DNA from 2 places in the Synechococcus sp. MVIR-18-1 genome. Region 2 is predicted to be linked to the other one. Evidence: predicted binding sites of a transcription regulator. Region 2 holds the regulator's gene; the other holds the start of a gene.

Region 1 (9,086 bases), 830 kb from region 2:
ACTGAGAGCGGTTGACGTGATCGTTGGGGTGGACCGGCTGATGGCTTCCTAATGGCTCCCCTTCGCTCCGCGAAACCAGGTTGCTGATCACCTCATTGACGTTCATGTTCGTTTGGGTGCCGCTACCGGTTTGCCAAACCCTCAGGGGGAATTGATCGTCGTGATGCCCCTCGGCAATCTCAGCAGCCACCTTCACGATCAGGTCGCGTCGGTGGTTATCCAACACGCCAAGGCGAGCGTTCACGATCGCCGCCGCCTGTTTGATTTGCGCTAGGGCATGGATCAGATCAACAGGAACGCGGTCATCGCTGATGGCGAAGTTCTGGAGAGAGCGCTGGGTCTGTGCCCCCCAGAGGGCCTCAGTCGGCACCTCCACCGGCCCCATGCTGTCGTGTTCGGTCCTAGTTGTTTGGGTCATGACTTTGCGTCAGGGCGAAGCACCATCACGATGATGAGCAGCATCCCGCTGACGCTCACCACCACGTAAATCCAGTCGGCATAGGGAGTCCAGAACATTCACTCAGAGTCCGAGTCGGTCCCAGACCACCCCCAGGTTGGCTTGGTGCAGCTCGGTGCTGAAGCACTCCGCCAGTTGGTCTGCATTGAGCTTGTTGCTCACCTCAGGATCGCTCTGAAGGTTGGCGCGGAAGTCACCACCATTGGTGTTCCAAGCGCTATGGGCATTGCGCTGCACCACGGCGTAGGCATCCTCACGGCTCATTCCACCATCCACCAGGGCGAGCAGGACTCGTTGGCTGAAGACCACGCCTCCATAGACGTTCATGTTGCGGACCATGTTTTCTGGGTACACGCCGAGGCCAGAGATGACGGCGGTCATCTCACGCAGCATGAAGTGCAGGGTCACAGAGCAGTCCGGCAGCATCATCCGTTCTGTTGAGCTGTGGCTGATGTCACGTTCGTGCCAGAGAGCCACGTTTTCAAGGGCTGCTACCACGTAGCTGCGCAGCACGCGCGCTAAACCGCTGATTCGTTCGCTGCGAATCGGGTTGCGTTTATGGGGCATGGCCGAGCTTCCTTTCTGTCCTTTGGCGAAGCTTTCTTCAACCTCCAGAACATCGGTGCGCTGCAGGTTGCGAATCTCGGTGGAGAAGCGATCGAGCGAGGCTCCAACCAGGGCGAGGATCTGCACGTAGTCGGCATGGCGATCGCGGGAGATCACCTGGGTGCTCGCTGTGTCGGGAGTGAGGCCGAGGATCTCGCAGGTGAGCTTTTCCACCTCTGGATCCGTATTGGCGTAGGTGCCCATCGCTCCGCTCACCTGCCCTACCGCCACATCACGCTCTAGGCGAGCCAGACGCTCATGATTGCGGCGGGTTTCGGCCAACCAGCCAGCCAGCTTGAATCCAAAGGTGATCGGTTCGCCATGGATCGCATGAGAACGGCCGATCATCACGGTGGCTTTGTGTTCCGCCGCCAGCTTGGCAATCGCGGCGTCTAAGCCTGCCAACTCTTGGCGCAGCAGCGCGACGGAGGCTTTCAACTGCAGCGCCAGGCCCGTATCAAGCACGTCGCTACTTGTCATGCCGACATGGATGTAACGCCCGGCATCACCAACGTGCTCATTCACATTGGTCAAGAAGGCGATCACGTCGTGGCGGACCTCCGCCTCGATCTCAAGGATCCGCTCCGGTTCAAACGCCGACTGTTCGCGAATCGTTTGCATCGCGTCCTTTGGAACACGACCAAGCCTGCAGTTGGCCTCACAGGCTGCAACCTCAACATCCAGCCAACTTTGGTATTTGGCCCGGTCTGTCCAGATCTCGCCCATCTCGGGCAGGGTGTATCTCTCGATCAAGGGCCAGCGCGTGGCGACAACTCAACCAATGTATGGCGCTGAAGGCTTGGACATTGCGCGTGGCGTCAAGCGGAGGTGAGACGGCGATGCTCAACTTCCCACTGAACGTTCTGTCCCCAGGCTTGCTGACGCACCCAGCAAAGGCCGCCACGACATTCGATCACTTGAAAGGGAGGCAGATCTGTAGGTTGGTTATCGAGGGTGACGAATGAGCCTGGAGCGAGCAGTTCGAGAACGCGGTTCGACGCCTCGCTGGATTTGAGACAAAATTTGGCCCGAAGGGATGGGCGACGTCCGCTTTTGATGTTGACAACGTTGTTGGCTGACACGGACTTGCGTGCGGCTTCGCAAGATTTTCAGGGAGGTCTGCGGAACTCCTGGTGGAACTCCGGTATTTGTTTCGGTTTCACGGTGCTTTTATGTCGAAATGGCTCGTAAACAGCGTTTAGATCTCCACATGCTGACGTTGGGCTTGGCGGCATCCCGTCAGCAAGCACAACAGCTGATTCGTGCCGGCAAGGTCAGAGACCATCGGGGCCAGCTGCTCGACAAGCCAGGTCACACGGTTTTGCCCGATCTCGAATTGATCGTGGAGCAGCCTCCCCGGTTTGTTTCAAGAGGGGGTGAAAAGTTGCTGGCAGCGCTGGAGGCTTTCCCTGTCTCGGTGGAGGGGCGCACCTGCCTTGATGGCGGAATTTCGACGGGTGGCTTCACCGATTGTTTGCTGCAACACGGGGCCAGTCGGGTTTATGGAATCGACGTTGGCTATGGCCAGACGGCCTGGAGTTTGCGCATCGATGAACGTGTTGTTCTCAGAGAGCGCACCAATTTGCGTCGACTTAGCGCAGCTGAGCTGTATGGGCCTAATGACGTCCTCCCCACTCTGGCTGTCGCAGACGTGTCGTTTATATCCCTCGCACTCGTCCTTCCAGCAATTCGCGCCTTGCTGCAACCCCAAGGGAGCGAAGCGTTGGTGTTGGTGAAGCCCCAGTTTGAGGTGGGACGCGATCGGGTGGGAAAAGGGGGGGTGGTGAGAGATGGTTTAGCTCACCGGGACGCGATTGCATCAGTGATCTCTGCAGCAGATTCCCTGGGATGGAATGCCCAGGGAGTGGTGGGGTCTCCGATTACCGGTCCCGCTGGCAACCACGAATATCTGTTGTGGTTAAGCGAGCTTGAGCCACAACAGATCTCGGACGAAAAGGTTCAGCAGGTGGTTCAGGACACGCTGGAATCAGAGGGCTGAGCTGTCACGATCACCGGTGCGAATGCGCACGACGGTGTCGACAGAGGAGACAAAAATCTTGCCGTCGCCGATCTCGCCTGTTTTCGCTGCTTCTGCAATGGCGTTGATCACAGCATCGACGCGGTCATCGTCAATCACAACCTCAACTTTCAGCTTCTGCAAAAACTCAACAGTGAATTCAGAACCGCGATATCGCTCCACTTGCCCCTTCTGACGACCAAATCCGCGCACTTCGCTCACGGTCATGCCAACGATGCCAGCATTAACCAAAGCCAATTTCACATCTTCAAGCTTGAAGGGACGGATGACGGCTTCGACCTTTTTCATGGGTTGTTGAGGAATCGATTCTTCGAGTGTGTCAGGAATTGCGCTGAGATGACAGGGCCGGGAGAGGAGAAAGATTCAATCCGGCGTTCGAGGCATCCTCAATGAGCTCATCGGCATTGGAGTGACTCACCGTGGCAAGTCCCTCAGCGAGAAGCTCCCAATGGGACATCTCGAAATGAGTCTGGAGCCAAAGCATGCCGTGAACGCTCTCAGGCTGAAGTCGGAAAGCCTGTCCTTCGCTTATCAGACTCAGATCCATTGCAAGCAAGCCGAATACCTCCCCATTAGGCCTGCATTCCGGCCGATGAGTTGTACGCCTTGATACCAAATCAGGCGGTGCTGAGATCCGCTCAACGGTCTTGGAAGGGTGGCTTTAGGGTCTTTTGCTGGAGTTTTCCTTACTCGTTTCATGAGCAACCCAGGCACTGAGCTCACCAAAACTCCGCTCTACGGCGAAAGGGCTATTGCAGATGCGGAGTTGATCTGTTTCGACAATCCCAGGGTCGGGCGCCCTTATGAGGTGTCGATCGAATTGCCGGAATTTACTTGCCTCTGCCCGTTCTCGGGTTATCCGGATTTCGCGGTGATGCGCTTGATTTATCAGCCAGGACCTCGAGTCGTTGAGCTGAAAGCGATCAAGTTGTACATCAATCACTTTCGCAACACTTCGATCTCCCATGAAGAGGTGGCAAATCAAATATTGGATGATTTAGTGACGGCCTGTGCTCCCGTTTGGATGCAGCTAGAGGCTGATTTCAACCCTCGTGGCAACGTTCATACGGTTGTGAGAGTCAGTCATGGGACCCGTCAACCCTGCTGATCAGGATTGGTAATTCAGCAGCGAAGCCAGCGAGATTTCGATTGCAAAGCCCACCGATGTGAAGCTTTCTGTTAGAGGCTTGAAACGGTGGGGGGTCGAGCACGGCCCATAGTTGTCGGGTTGCGATCAAGCTGAGGCCCCCGCCAAGCAGTGTGATCGCGAATCCTGCATAAACGAGTGGAACCCCAGGGTCACGCTTAAGGAGCAGTCCGCTCGCAGGCATGATTTCGGCCACCCTCAGAGGCAGTCCTTTGATTTCAGTGGATGCTCCGCCTGGTCGCAGGTTGCCAAGCAGCGATCCGTCGGCATCGAACACCTGAACAGGGCCTTGCTCACTGCTCGTGCTCATCAGTACTGGTTCGGATCCATCTGGCCGTGTGGGAAGCACAAGACCCCAAATTTGTTCGCCGAGTTCGGGAAAACTACGGAGGGGTAATTGCAGTTGCGGACTCTTGCCGATCTGCACGGTGATCGCAGCTAGAGACCAATCCGCTTGATAAACGGTCATCCCTCGATAGCGGAGTGGATGATTCACGCTGATCATGCGCTGCTCTGAAGGGCCCCCTGGTGGATCGAGCCTCAGCGTTGATCGGAATTGTTCGGTGCGTCCCGCTGGATCACGCTCAATCGCGAAGCGCTCGAGGGTGAGCGAAAGCCGGTTGTTGCCAGACGGGTCAAGCAGATCAAGAGCTCGGCCTGGCGCAAGGAAGCGTTCCAGCCGGTTTCCAGACAGTGCCCCCCATGCGGCTCCAATCAACAGCAGCACCAAGCCGGTGTGAACCAATAGGGGTCCAACCTTGCCAATCACGCCGCGCCTCGCAGCCAGGCGATCTTCATGCCTTTGGACCTGCCAGCCTTGCTTCTGGAGTTGTGAACTCAGCATGTCTAAGGCCGACTCACCGTCGGAACAGTGAATCGATTCGGCCAATGCCAGCTTGCTTAGTTGCCTGGGTTGGCGGTAGTCAATCCAGCGCGTGGTGGCGAGCAGTGCTGGCCATTGACGACGCCAGCTGCACAAGATCAAGGCCAATCCCAGCCAAGCCAAAAGGCTTAAAAACCACACGCTGGAATAGATGCTGTCCAGCTGCAGTTGCAACATCTGTTCGCCATTGATCAATCCGAGCCATGGGTCCGCATTGAAACGCTCGAGATACAAATCAGGCGCTTCGTTCTGCGGAAGAATGGTTCCTAGGGCGCTGGCTCCTGCAATCAGCAGCAGAAGCAGGATCGCCAAACGAAGATCTGAGAGCAGGGCGAAGAGTCGACGTAGTGCAGGCATCGGCTCAGGTCAGTCTCGCTAATAAGGTGAGAGTGCCTGTGGCAAGCAGGATCACGCCACTGATCGGTGGAACCCACCGGCCGATGGGCCGCAACGCCAGCAACCGTGGCAGCGAGGCTGCCAAATTGCCTGCGAGCAGCAGAGGTAACACTTGACCGACCCCGAAGCTTGTGAGCATCAGTACGCCGAGGAGTGGGCGTCCTGTGCTGGCAATCCAGCCCAGTAGAACGGCCAGTACGGGTGTTGTGCAGGGTGATGCAGCGAGCCCAAATGCCAACCCTGCAGCGACCGGTGCTAGCGGAGCTGGCACCTTGCTAGTCCAATGCATCGGGTCTGGCCCGGCGGGAAGGGGGATTCGAACGACTCCAAGCAGATTCAGTCCCATCACCACTGCTAAGACCGCAACAACGGTTGGGACTAAACCAGGAACTTGACCGTAAATGCGGCCGAGCAATCCACTCAGGCTTCCCAGAACAACCAGGGCACCAACGATGCCAGCGCAAAATGACAGGCTGCGTTGCCAAGGTTTCTGCTTGCTATCGAATCCGGCTAGGTAGGCGAGCGTGACCGGCAGCAAAGACAGGGAACAAGGGCCCAGGCTGGTTAAGGCTCCTCCTGCAAAGACAAGAGCCACGGTGATGGGACCAGGCTGCTGCAGCGCATGGTTGAGCAGTTGCTCGCTGCTGCGCGCAAGGTCGGACAATGCCAGCTCGAATGAGGAAATGGTTGTACCGGTGAGGCCGGGCTCAATTCAAGATCACCTTATCCACGACGCTGTTGCTCGCGGAGGCTGCGACCACCGATTAAGCCGGTGGACTCGAGTGAGCATCGGATCAATAAGCCAATAATCACCATGCTGGAGAGCAACGAATTTCCTCCGTAGCTGACCAGTGGGAGTGGGAGGCCTGTTGTGGGCATGGCCCCTGAGGCCACTGCAATATTCATCAGGGACTGTCCAACCAGCAGGGTTGAACAGCCAATGGCTGTAAGCCTTGCCTGGTTGCTTCGGCAGCGCAAGGCAACACGTAGCCCCAAGAAGCCCATCAACATTAGAAAGACCAGCAACATCACAGACCCGACGAACCCGAACTCTTCGGCATAGACAGCGAAAATAAAATCTGTGCTTTGGATGGGCAGATATTGAAGTTTCTGGGTTGATAGCCCGAATCCCTGGCCAAAAGTTCCCCCTGATCCAATCGCCAGCAGGCTTTGAATGAGTTGATAGCCATCCCCCTGGGGATCGTTCCAAGGATTTAGAAACGAGATCACCCTGATGCGCTGGTATTCATTGATCAGGATGCTGCTGATCCCGAGCATGCCTCCGGCCAGTGCGGTTCCAAACAGTTGAAGCAGGGGAAGCCCTGCTGAAAAAGCCATCAACCAGATCAACAGACCGATCAGGGCCGCGGTGCTCAGGTTCGGCTGTTTGAGGATCAGCAGAACGAGGATGGCGAAGCTTGCTAGCCAGAGCAGTTTTTGATCGAGTGCGTTCCGCTTCCAATGGGCGAAGAGATTGGCAGCCTGAAGAACGACAAATGGCTTCACCAACTCTGATGGTTGGATCTGGATGGGACCGATCACCAGCCAGCGACTTGCTCCATTCACCGTGGTGCCCATGACCAAGGTGGCTGCCACCATCAGGCAGCCGATCCATAGGCCAGGGCCGGCGATTTTGAGCCAACGTCTAAGCGTTGTGGAAGCAACGAACGCCATCAGGCTCCAGCTAGCCACCATCCAGACCAGCTGGCGTTTCAGGTAGTACGCCCCTTCTCCTTGTTCGCGAGCGGCAACCCACCAGCTGGCGGATGCCAACACCAACAATCCAGCAACGCACCAGATGGCTGTGAGACTCAGCAGGAGCCTCGCCTCTGTTGGCCAAAGGGACCAATCAAGAGGCAGCAAACGTTGCCAGAAGCTACGCGGATTAGATGCCGAGTTCTTAGGGCCTTGTAGAGCCCTCTTCCGCGTGGGCCGGCTCCTTCTGGAGGTCACGCTGGTGTCGCTCAAGAGATGAAGTGATGAAGAGTCCGGCTTCTATTGAGCCGCCCTCTGAACGTTTTGCCAAGCCAATACAACAAAAAAACCCGACCTAGGCCGGGTTGTGGTGTTGCAATGAAAGGTGTTGGTTGTTAATTTCCAACGTTGACCTGACGGCCACCGGTACAAAGTTCAACTTTGATGATGCGGCCACCTTGCTTCTGGATGCGCTGTTGTTCAGCGAACCAGCTCTCGTAGGGAACCCACTTGGTGAAAAAGGTGTTCTGCAACTCACGCTGTGAACGAACCTTCTCAGGAGAGGGGATGCAGGCTGTGACCTTGAAGAGACGCATCAGTTGCCAAGTCCAGAACAGATGTAGTCGAAGTAGACACCCATCTCCTTGCCGGCATCGGGGCCGACGAGGGAAGCCGTGACTTGCTTCATGGCTTGAATGGCCTGGACGGTTGCGCCGATTGGCACGCCCAAGGAGTTGTAGGTCTCCTTAAGACCGTTCAGAACACGCTCATCAAGGATTGAGGTATCACCGGCGAGCATCGCGTAGGTGGAATAGCGCAGGTAGTAATCCAGGTCGCGAATGCAGGCTGCATAGCGACGCGTGGTGTACATGTTGCCGCCTGGACGGGTGATGTCCGAATACAGCAGAGCATTAGCAACAGCATCTTTGATGATCAAAGATGCGTTAGTGCTAATCGTTGTTGCAGCCTTGACGCGTAGTTCGCCACTGGCGAAATACGACTCGAGGCTGCTCATGGACGTGGTGTCCAAATACAGGCCCTGAACGTCCGACTTGTTGATGACGTTGGTGATCGCGTCTTGCATGGATCAGAGAAGTGACGTGGAGAGGTGATGGTTCCGTTGATTTAGGCGAGGGAGCCAATCACGTAATCGAAGTAAAAACCAGCCTCTTCGGCGTCTGAGCCGGTGAGGATGCCCATGGCGACTGACTTCATTTCGCGCACAGACTCAGCCATGGCTTCGAGTGGAGTGCCAAGTGAGCGATAGAGCTCACGGGCGCCAATGACGCCAATCTCTTCGATCGGAGTGACATCGCCTGCCACTACGCCGTAGGTGACCAGGCGGAGGTAGTAATCCATGTCCCGCAAACAGGTTGCGGTCATCTCTTCGCCGTAGGCGTTACCGCCTGGAGAGATGACATCAGGACGCTTCTGGAACAGCTGGCCGCCTGCTGTTTTGACGATGCGTTCCCGGCTCTCGCTGAGAACCTGGGCTACACGCAGGCGCCGCTGGCCGCCGGTGACGAAGGACTTGATTTGGTCCAGTTCGCCAGGGCTTAAGTAGCGGGCTTCGGCGTCCGCGTTGATGATCGAGTTGGAGACGATGCTCATGCAGTTCTACCTCGAAACAAGCGGCCACCCGTAGGAGACCGATATCCGGTGAGTGATGGGTGTGGTTGGTAGATCTCCGAGGAGATCGTGGAGCAGCTTAAAGGCCGCAAGGGGGTGGATCAGAAGATCCGAGACGAAAGGCCTGCAGATGTTGTATCTGTTGACGTTCCGCGGGTCGGGGCTGGGTCGACTTGATGAAGTTGAGCCGGCCTCTTCCAAAGATATTTTCGTGCAATCTGCCCATCTGAATTGA
Region 2 (9,086 bases):
CTGGGCAATCTTTGGGCCTATCTCGGATCAGGACGCGACCGCTGCGACAGCGGAAGCCAAGGGGTTCGGTAGATCCTGCCCCAACCAGATGCCCACAAGCACCAGCGCCCCCAAGCCCAAGGCCATGACCTGAGGCGGAGGCATCACCTTGATCCGGGTGAGGTCCAAACGGGCCAGCAAGGTGGCAGAAGCCAAGATCAGCACATCTGACAGCAAGCTCAAACTGAGCACATAAAGCCCCACCACGATCACCAGCAGCAGGGTCGAAATCAGGCTGAGCACCCGACTGGAGGCCATCAATAACGACAGTTGGCGAAGCAAAAGATCAGGCATCGTGCAGAAGAGCACGATCACCAGCGATTGAACGATCTCTACCGTCCAGAACAAGCGGGGCGACACGTTCTGCAGAGCAATTAAGTACTCGCTCTCAATCGACCAATGGTGGCCAAGGAAAACAGCAACAGCAAAGAGCAAAAGCAGCAGGGGGGCCCGCAGCGGTAGGACCAAAAAACGAAAAAAAGACATCAGCAAGCAGCCAACGGTCGACCGATGAAATCACTGATGACATCAGCGAGACAGCAGATCCCAACAACAGAATTGGCTTTTAAACGCTAGCAACAACACACGCATCAGCCTGCCAAAGTGAAACCAATCAAGTCTTCCCGGGATGACCGGCAGTTCCGCCCCCGCCACCCTGACCCCCTTGCAAAAGGGGTTGCTTCTGATCACTGCACTGGTCCTTGCTGCTGGATTATTTTTGCTGCGCAATGGTCTCAATCAGGAAGCGCCTCTCGATCAGCTGGCCAGACAATCCCTGGATCCTGAGGTGGCCCTCACCAACTCCCGGCCCACCGTGCTGGAGTTTTACGCCGATTGGTGTGAGGCCTGCCAAGCCATGGCACCCGCGATGCTTCAAACGGAACAGAATCACGCCGATCAACTCGACGTTGTTTTGGTGAATATCGACAACCCACGCTGGCTGGATTTGACCGATCAATACGACGTCACAGGGATTCCACAGCTCAATTTATTTTCAGCCGACGGCGTGATGCGCGGCCGTTCGCTTGGAGCGAGAACAGCTGACGAGTTGGAATCACTAGCGGTTGCATTGATTGACAATGCGCCTTTACCTCAGCTTGCGGGCGTTGGTTCCACCAGCAGCGTGCCCCCTGCCGAGACAGTTTCAAGCCCAGGGCCCCGCAGCCACAGCTAGACAAAGCATGAACAGTTCAGCGCAGACGACACCAATGGACTCTCGTTTTCGAGTTGACCTGATCGCCGCAACCCCGAATCCGCAACAGTGCGTGTATGTGGGAATGCACCAGGACTACAGCGAGGGCTTCGTCGCGGCCGACCGCGAGCAATGGCCAGATGAAACCAAAGCAGGCGAAATCTGCGTCAAACGCCTCCTAGCCGGAGAACGGGGACATTACGGACCCATGGAGCATGCCCAGATTGTGTTGAACGTGGGCTGGTTTCCGCATTCCGTGATGCAACAGGCACGGACGCACCGGGTGGGCGTCAGTTTTGATGTGCAATCCATGCGCTACACAGGCGAGCGCATCTGTCGGGCGGCACAGGGAAAACTCGATCTCGAAGAGGTGTTTTATCTGCGTCCCGTTGGTGAGTACAGCGACCGCAAGGGCAAGAAATACCTCTACAGCGAGGCTGAACGCCAAAAAGATCTAAACCACTGCAAAATCAGCGCCGATCGGTATCAGGAATTGCTTCAGGCCGGCTTTGCAGAAGAACATGCCCGCGGCATTCTCCCCTTCGATTACAGGCAACATTTTGTGGTGAGCTTCACGCTCAGAGCCTTCCTGCATTTCATGGATCTACGCGCCAAGCTCGATGCTCAGCAAGAAATCCGCGAGCTCTGCGATCTGATGTGGCCCCATCTCAAGGCTTGGACTCCAGAATTTGCAGGCTGGTACGAAAAAACAAGACTGCATAAGGCCCGGCTCGCTCCCTAATGAATACTTAGGAAGCACTTTTCAGGAAGCAATCATGCGCTGACGTTCAGACCTTGGCTAGCGTCACTCGCTCTGGCTGATGCTGATATTTACCTTGTCGGTCGCTGTAGGTGGTCTCACAAGGATCACCTTCAAAAAACAACAACTGGCAGATCCCCTCATCGGCATAAATACGACAATCAGCTCCAGAACTGTTACTAAATTCCAGGGTGAGATGTCCCTCCCAGCCAGCCTCTGCTGGAGTGGTATTCACAATGATGCCTAAACGGGCATAGGTGCTCTTGCCAAGACAAATAACCGTGATGTTGGGCGGCACCCGCATCTTTTCAAGGGCAACACCGAGGCCATACGAATGTGCTGGAAGGATGAAATAGTCCCCATCCTCATCATGATGAATGGGCGTGGATTCAAGGTTGTCAGGGTTGAATCGCTTGGGATTCATGATCGTGCCAGGGACATGGCGAAAGATCAAAAACTCCTTAGGCGAGAGCCTCAAGTCGTAGCCATACGACGAGCAGCCAAAACTAAGAACCGGACTCTTGCGTTGATCCGGATCCAAGTGGCGCACTAAGCCATTTTGAAAAGGCTCGAGCATGCCTGCCCCAGCCTGATCCGTAATCCAGCGATCGTTTTTAAGCATTAGAAACCTCGACGCAATTCCGTGACTTGATCAGCCATCTCCATCATCTCTGCAGGGATCGCAGGCCCGGTCACGATCACATCCATGGCTGATGGCCTTTGCTCTAACACCGACAAAACATCCTCATGGCTCAAATAGCCAAGCTCGATCGCCAAGCCAATCTCATCCAGCACGAGTTGGTCCAACGTGCCCTCTAGAAGATGGGTTTTGCAGATCTCCCAGACCGACTGAACAGCCTCTTTGACCTCGTCATCGCGGCTAGCAGCAGGATCTGAAAGGCATTCCGTCACGGAAGGCCGCAACCATCGGAGCCGATCGCACAGGGTGAGGCTGCTCTGGGGACCTTGGCCCACTCCACCCTTGAGGAACTGAGCGATCAAAACATTGCTACCCAGGCCTGCCGTCCGCAGCGCCTGGCTCAGCACACCAGAAAAACTCCCCCGAAATGAGGCGGTATGCACCTGAAGCTGACCTTCTGGAGCCACCAAATGCAGGGGTGGACGAACCTCTACAGAGGGAAGTCTTCGAAGCCCTGCTTGCTCAAGAGTCCTGTGGTCAACAGTCCGCGACTCACGAGAATGATGGGTAGGGCTGAGGCTGACGGTCATCACATTCGCCGATGTCCGGCAAATCCGGATGTGGATGAATCTAGCGGTGAAAGTGCAAGACACAAGTGCTTTGACACCATCCATGGTGTGCCGAGCCAACTGGCAGGCTCAAAGAACCTCCACACCCTGGGCTCATGACCGACACCTCTCGCAATGACGGACGTCAGCCGGGCGAGCTTCGCCCCTTTTCGATCAGCTGGGATCCCATGGGATTTGCCCTGAGTTCAGTGATCATCCACAGCGGACGCACCGCTGTTCTTTGCAGCGTTTGCCATCAAGAAGGTGTGCCTCGCTGGCGCAAAGATCAAGGCCAGGGGTGGCTCAGCGCCGAATACCGACTTCTGCCTGGATCCACTCCAGAGCGACAAAACAGAGAACTGCTCAAATTGAGCGGACGCACCCAGGAGATTCAGCGCCTGATTGGCCGCAGCCTGCGCGCAGCGATCAACATGGAAGCTCTCGGCGAGAACACGTTGAGAATCGATTGCGATGTGATTCAGGCGGATGCAGGCACCCGCACCGCTGCGATCAGCGGATCTTGGGTCGCGCTTCAACGCGCCTGTGAGCGACTGGTTCAACAAGGAATTCTCAACACCAACCCCGTCCAATCCCAAGTGGCCGCCGTCTCCGTTGGGGTGATTCACAAACGCCCCCTTCTCGATCTCGACTACAGCGAAGACAGCCAAGCCGATGTGGATCTCAACGTTGTGATGAACGGAGCAGGGCATTTGCTGGAACTGCAGGGCACTGCCGAAGGAGCTCCTTTTAGCCGTCAGCAGCTCAATGACCTACTAGACCTCGCCGAGCCTGGCCTCAAGCAGATCATGCACGATCAGAATTTAGCTCTCTCCAGTAGGTGAAAATGCCGAGTTTCGTGTTCCTTGCTACATGAACAGGAGGGGCTGATCCATAGCATCCCGACATACGAGTAGGGACCATGGCTGAGGTCAGCCGCGGCTTCAGCCGCTACGCACCACCAACAATGCGCCCGGCGGGCTCGAGCTTCGGAAGTCCCGCGGTTCCTTCCAGCCGCACGCTTCAAGATGTCATTCGGGGACTCGATGGTGCCAACTCGGAAATGGTGGAACGTGGGAAAACCATCTTTTTCCCCGGTGACCCTGCAGAAAAGGTGTACCTGATTCGTCGCGGAGCCGTCCGCCTCTCCAGGGTTTATGAATCTGGCGAAGAAATCACGGTTGCCCTCTTACGAGAAAACAGTTTGTTTGGCGTTCTGTCGTTACTGACAGGTCACCGCTCCGATCGTTTTTATCACTCGATCGCTTTCACAAGAGTGGAAATGGTCACGGCTCCAGCCACATCTGTGAGGCAGGCCATCGAAGCTGACACCAGTGTGGGCTTGCTGTTACTGCAGGGTCTATCCAGCAGGATTCTCCAGACCGAAACGATGATCGAAACCCTCACCCATCGAGACATGTCATCTCGGCTGGTGAGTTTTCTGTTGGTGCTCTGTCGAGATTTTGGAGTTCCTGGTCAACGGGGCATCACCATTGACCTACGCCTCTCACACCAAGCCATCGCCGAAGCCATCGGTTCCACGCGCGTTACCATCACGCGTCTCCTGGGTGATCTCAAGTCATCGAGCCTGGTGGATATCGATCGCAAAAAGATCACTGTTCTCGATCCAATCGCTCTCGCTAAACGGTTCAGCTGACCATGCAGGTGAAGATGGAACTCCCGTCCGAACTCTGATCCTTCGTTCACCGTGACCGGCTGGTTCCTACTTCTTGCTCTGCTAGTCCTTGGAGGCGTGCTCTCAACCCTGGGAGACCGCCTTGGTTCTCGTGTGGGGAAAGCTCGGCTGAGCTTGCTTGGACTGCGTCCCAAGCGCACGGCCGTGGTGATCACGGTTTTAACGGGCAGCCTGATTAGTGCGCTTTCACTTGGACTCTTGCTGTTAGTGAGTCGGCAGCTCAGGGTGGGCCTGTTTGAACTCAATGCTCTCGAAGCCAAATTGCGGAGCAGTCGCGCCGACCTCAAGACAAGCAAAAGCGCTCAGAGGCAAGCCGGCAAGGAGCTCACAACGGCACAACAACGAGCGGCAGAACTGCGTCGCACCCTGAAGCCCCTCCAGGAACAAACCCGATCCTTGGAAGCCGAGCGGCAACGATTGAGCCAAGACGTGAATGCGAAAGATGTGGAGATCCAACGCACCGAGCAGGAACTCTCGGCCGTGCGCACGCAAATTCGCAGTGGAGAGAAAGAACTCAATCAACTAGAGGACACGCTCTTGGCGCTGCGGCGCGGAAACGTCGCCATTAGCAGCGGTCAGCCACTTGCCACCGTGACCCTGAAGCTCGAACGTCCCGATCAAGCAAAAACGGTCATCGATCAGTTATTGCGTGACGCCAATCTTCAGGCCTATCAACAAGTGCTCCCTGGCCAACCAGCGGAAAGGCAAATTTTGCTGGTTCCGCGGCCTGACATCCAGCGCTTGGAGCAAACGATTCGCAAACCTGGCACCTGGGTTGTGAATATCCGTTCAGCCGCCAATGTGCTGCTCGGAGAAACCGTTGTGTACGCCTTCCCTGAAGTGCTTCCCAATGTCACCGTGACAAGGGAGGGAGAGGTCTTGGCCCGCACCACCCTGGCGAGCAATGAACGCAACCCTGAAGCCGTTCGCAACCGACTAAATCTTCTCCTTGCCTCCACATTGGCCGAGGTGCAACGACGCGGTTCGCTCAGCAAGGGGTTGCAGTTTGATGGCAATGAAATCAATGCGCTTGGCCAAGAACTGATCGATCGCAACGGAGGACTCGCAGCGCTCGAAGCAGTCGCTTTACGACGCAGCGAAACGGCAGATCCGATCGCCATCCAGTTGCGCCTTAGCCAATGACACGCGTCATAGCGCTAGATCCCGGCCGAAGTAAATGTGGGCTGCTGTTAGCAGACATCGCCACGAACACCGTGCTTCAAGGCATGGTGATACCCAGCGCTGAGGTGCTTGATCAGCTTCGATCCTGGATGGTGGATGCTCAGGGGGAGGACGATCAGATTGCTGAGCTGGTCATCGGTGACGGCACCAGCAGCACGATCTGGCAACACCAACTTCCCGCAAGCCTGAAGGTCCGCGTCGTGGACGAAACCGGGACTACCTTGCGAGCCAGGGCGCGTTACTGGCAGTTGTGGCCTGCACGGGGCTGGAAACGCTTGCTTCCTTTAGGCCTGCGCATCCCATCTGGCGATCTCGACGCCATCGCCGCGCTCGTCATCCTCGAACATTATTTAGGTCGGTCTTTGCAATGGCCAGGTCCCGATCCCCTCAAAAACGCGCCCTCACGGTGAAGGTGTAATCCCCTCCCGGCTCAAGGTCATAGTCAGATTTCACAAGAAAACGAAGAAGCGCGTCTTGAATCAAGGCTCGCCCCAGGGAGGGCTCCACACTCAGTTCGCCACGGTCAAAAAACCAGCTGAACTGCCAATTGAAGCCTCCAGCCTGGACGTCTCCTTCCAAACATTGATCCGCAAAACTCTGGCGTTGAACCCGCAGATGGGCGGTGGTAACGGGTAGCGCTGCCATCACGCCTCGGTGTTGGTGGGAGCCAGCTGAAGCCCATTGATGTGATTCCCTGCAAGATCGAGACCCTGCCGCTGAATCCTTTCCAAACCATCCACGACCTCCAACAGAACCTTGTCGAGCAGGGGCTCTTCGTCACGACTGAAACTTCCGAGCACGTGCGACACCGTTCGTGCCTTGCGCTCACTGGGATTTTGTCCGGGTGCACCGATTCCAATCCGCAGGCGCGCGAAATCCTGCGTACCGAGATGCTGAATGGTGCTTTTAAGACCGTTATGGCCACCAGCAGAGCCACGGGCCCGCAAACGCAAACGGCCAAGCGGCAGATCCATGTCATCAACGAGGACCAAGAGCTGATGCAGCTCAAACCCAAACCAATCCAATGCTGCCCGAATCGAGCGCCCGCTGTCGTTCATGAACGTTTGGGGCATCAACAACCGCAATCTCTTGTCCCCCACACCCAGATCAGCAAGCTGACCTTGGAGCTTGGGCATAGAACGAAAGCCTCCGCCCTCCCGAGAAGCCAGGCGTTCTAAGGCCATAAAGCCAACGTTATGTCGTGTGTTGGCATAGCGATTGCCCGGGTTCCCCAACCCCACCACTAAGCGGAGATCACCGCGATTCATCGACTCAATCGGAGGGGGATGTTGGCTCTGATTTTGGAGAAACCACTGGAGTTACAACAGTCTCAGCTGGTGCTTCTAGAGCCTTGGCCTGATCCCCTTCGGGTTCGGGGTCAGCCATGGCCTTATTGATTTCACGTTCGAACTCCTTTGAGGCCGACTGAAACCCTTTGAGTGTTTTCCCGAGGGTACGGCCGAACTCAGGAAGCCTTTTAGGCCCAAACACCAAGAGAGCGACCGCCGCGATGACGGCCATCTCTGGCAGACCAATGCCGAAAACATTCATGACCTGATGTCAGCCCAGACCCAAGCCATTCCAGTTGACATTGATGCCTTCAAGGATCAGTGACTTGTTGTACAGCTGAAGAATGATCAACAGAAACACAAGGAACAGGGCCATGAAAATGCCCATCACTGGTGTTGTTCCCCAGCCAGGAACAACCTTGCCGTATTCCGAATTCAGGGGGCGGAGCAAATCGCCCAGACGGGTGCGTTGAGCCATGGCAGCGCTGAAGTCTCGGGTGGAATTAAGTCTCGATACTGTAGGGGCTCCGACCCGTAAAGGCGTCGATCCTGTGGAGAGTTGTGATGGAAAGTTCGTCCCCGGCTATGTCAGTGGCGATTGCCGTGCTGGCAGCCCTGCTCGGGTTAACAGGATTGGGGGTCTACACAGCCTTTGGTCCTCCATCTAAAAATCTCGACGACCCATTTGATGATCACGAGGATTGAACGTTCTCCAGTAGCAAGGTGGTGAGCTCGCCAGGGTGCACCTCCCAGACGGTCTTCCGGTCGCTGGACTTGGCGCAGCTCAGCCTCCAATCGCTCCCCGGGCACCAACGCTGACGCGCTGGTCCTGGATTGAGCAACTCAATTTGAACCGCCTTATCGCTTTGCCCATCACCCTGCGCTGATCGGATTGAAATCGGCACCAGGCCGATGGGCAAAGCGGGAAGCCCTTGCCAACGCTGATCCAGCGCAACAGGTCCCATCCATCCGGGCTCCCTGAATCGAATCGCGGCCTGGGCCACACCACTGCGGTTCCAACCCAACATCGCTGGCATAAAGGCCAACCGGTGTCGGTGCCATCCATGATCGGCTGAAGGGTCAGGCCAGGTTGGACCTCGAAGCAGGGACACTCCCAGATGGTTCGCGCTGGCATCGACACCTTGAGGACCATCCAGCAAGACAGCCAACCCACCCCCGGGAGCTTCTGCTTCTGCAGCCAGCCAGGAGATCACAGGCACTTCCCAACGCTCTTGTTCAAAAGGAGTGAAGGCTTGTGCTGGTCGCTCGATCACTCCACCACTCGTATCAGCAGCCCAACGCACAGCAGGGCTCTTTAACGGCAATTCCAGCCGCAACAATTCATGGGTCTGCTGCCAGTAGACACTGAGCTGGGCCTCGATCCAAGGCGAATCGGCCTGCAGCAAGAGGTCCAAGCGGACCTTGCTCAATCCAGCAACCGTGCGCAGCACGATCCGCGCTGTCAGAGGGCCCGACTCCACGAATTCCGCCGACCAGTTTTCGGCCATCGGCAGCGGATGTTGGCGGTAATCAGCGGCCAAATCCCAAGCGTCCCAAAACTCCCCTCGATCGGAAAAGCGCAGCAATCGCATGGGTTCGCTGAGCTGTGGCACACCATTTGCGTCGTGCAGCTGAATCAGCCCATGGGCGCTCACATCCGCAGACACCACACCATTGCTCAGC

What was found. The regulator NtcA, encoded in region 2, controls nitrogen genes in cyanobacteria. The targets are predictions, from matches to a motif close to GTANCNNNNGNTAC.
Region 1: queF (preQ(1) synthase) is a predicted target of NtcA. The motif match lies at 3,701-3,714, and genes of this name have one in related genera.

Annotation. Positions count from the first base shown of each region.
Region 1 covers NZ_CP047942.1:1,947,663-1,956,748, reverse strand. Annotated here, with positions in the region: gene fumC (class II fumarate hydratase) at 1-418, opposite strand, end outside; gene SynMVIR181_RS10615 (adenylosuccinate lyase) at 415-516, opposite strand; gene purB (adenylosuccinate lyase) at 521-1,816, opposite strand; gene SynMVIR181_RS10605 (hypothetical protein) at 1,882-2,145, opposite strand; gene SynMVIR181_RS10600 (TlyA family RNA methyltransferase) at 2,244-3,062, shown strand; gene SynMVIR181_RS10595 (P-II family nitrogen regulator) at 3,051-3,389, opposite strand; gene SynMVIR181_RS10590 (hypothetical protein) at 3,421-3,648, opposite strand; gene queF (preQ(1) synthase) at 3,799-4,209, shown strand; gene SynMVIR181_RS10580 (cytochrome c biogenesis protein ResB) at 4,181-5,488, opposite strand; gene SynMVIR181_RS10575 (cytochrome c biogenesis CcdA family protein) at 5,493-6,161, opposite strand; gene SynMVIR181_RS10570 (FtsW/RodA/SpoVE family cell cycle protein) at 6,251-7,495, opposite strand; gene SynMVIR181_RS10565 (phycobilisome linker polypeptide) at 7,618-7,818, opposite strand; gene apcB (allophycocyanin subunit beta) at 7,818-8,306, opposite strand; gene SynMVIR181_RS10555 (allophycocyanin) at 8,348-8,833, opposite strand.
Region 2 covers NZ_CP047942.1:329,318-338,403, reverse strand. Annotated here, with positions in the region: gene SynMVIR181_RS01730 (lytic transglycosylase domain-containing protein) at 1-72, shown strand, start outside; gene SynMVIR181_RS01725 (hypothetical protein) at 28-525, opposite strand; gene SynMVIR181_RS01720 (thioredoxin domain-containing protein) at 668-1,213, shown strand; gene thyX (FAD-dependent thymidylate synthase) at 1,248-1,973, shown strand; gene dcd (dCTP deaminase) at 2,020-2,613, opposite strand; gene SynMVIR181_RS01705 (cob(I)yrinic acid a,c-diamide adenosyltransferase) at 2,613-3,221, opposite strand; gene rph (ribonuclease PH) at 3,356-4,081, shown strand; gene ntcA (global nitrogen regulator NtcA) at 4,159-4,893, shown strand; gene SynMVIR181_RS01690 (DUF3084 domain-containing protein) at 4,945-6,075, shown strand; gene SynMVIR181_RS01685 (resolvase) at 6,072-6,524, shown strand; gene SynMVIR181_RS01680 (DUF3146 family protein) at 6,502-6,759, opposite strand; gene pth (aminoacyl-tRNA hydrolase) at 6,759-7,382, opposite strand; gene SynMVIR181_RS01670 (TatA/E family twin arginine-targeting protein translocase) at 7,387-7,665, opposite strand; gene psbH (photosystem II reaction center phosphoprotein PsbH) at 7,675-7,881, opposite strand; gene psbN (photosystem II reaction center protein PsbN) at 7,968-8,108, shown strand; gene SynMVIR181_RS01655 (alpha-mannosidase) at 8,096-9,086, opposite strand, start outside.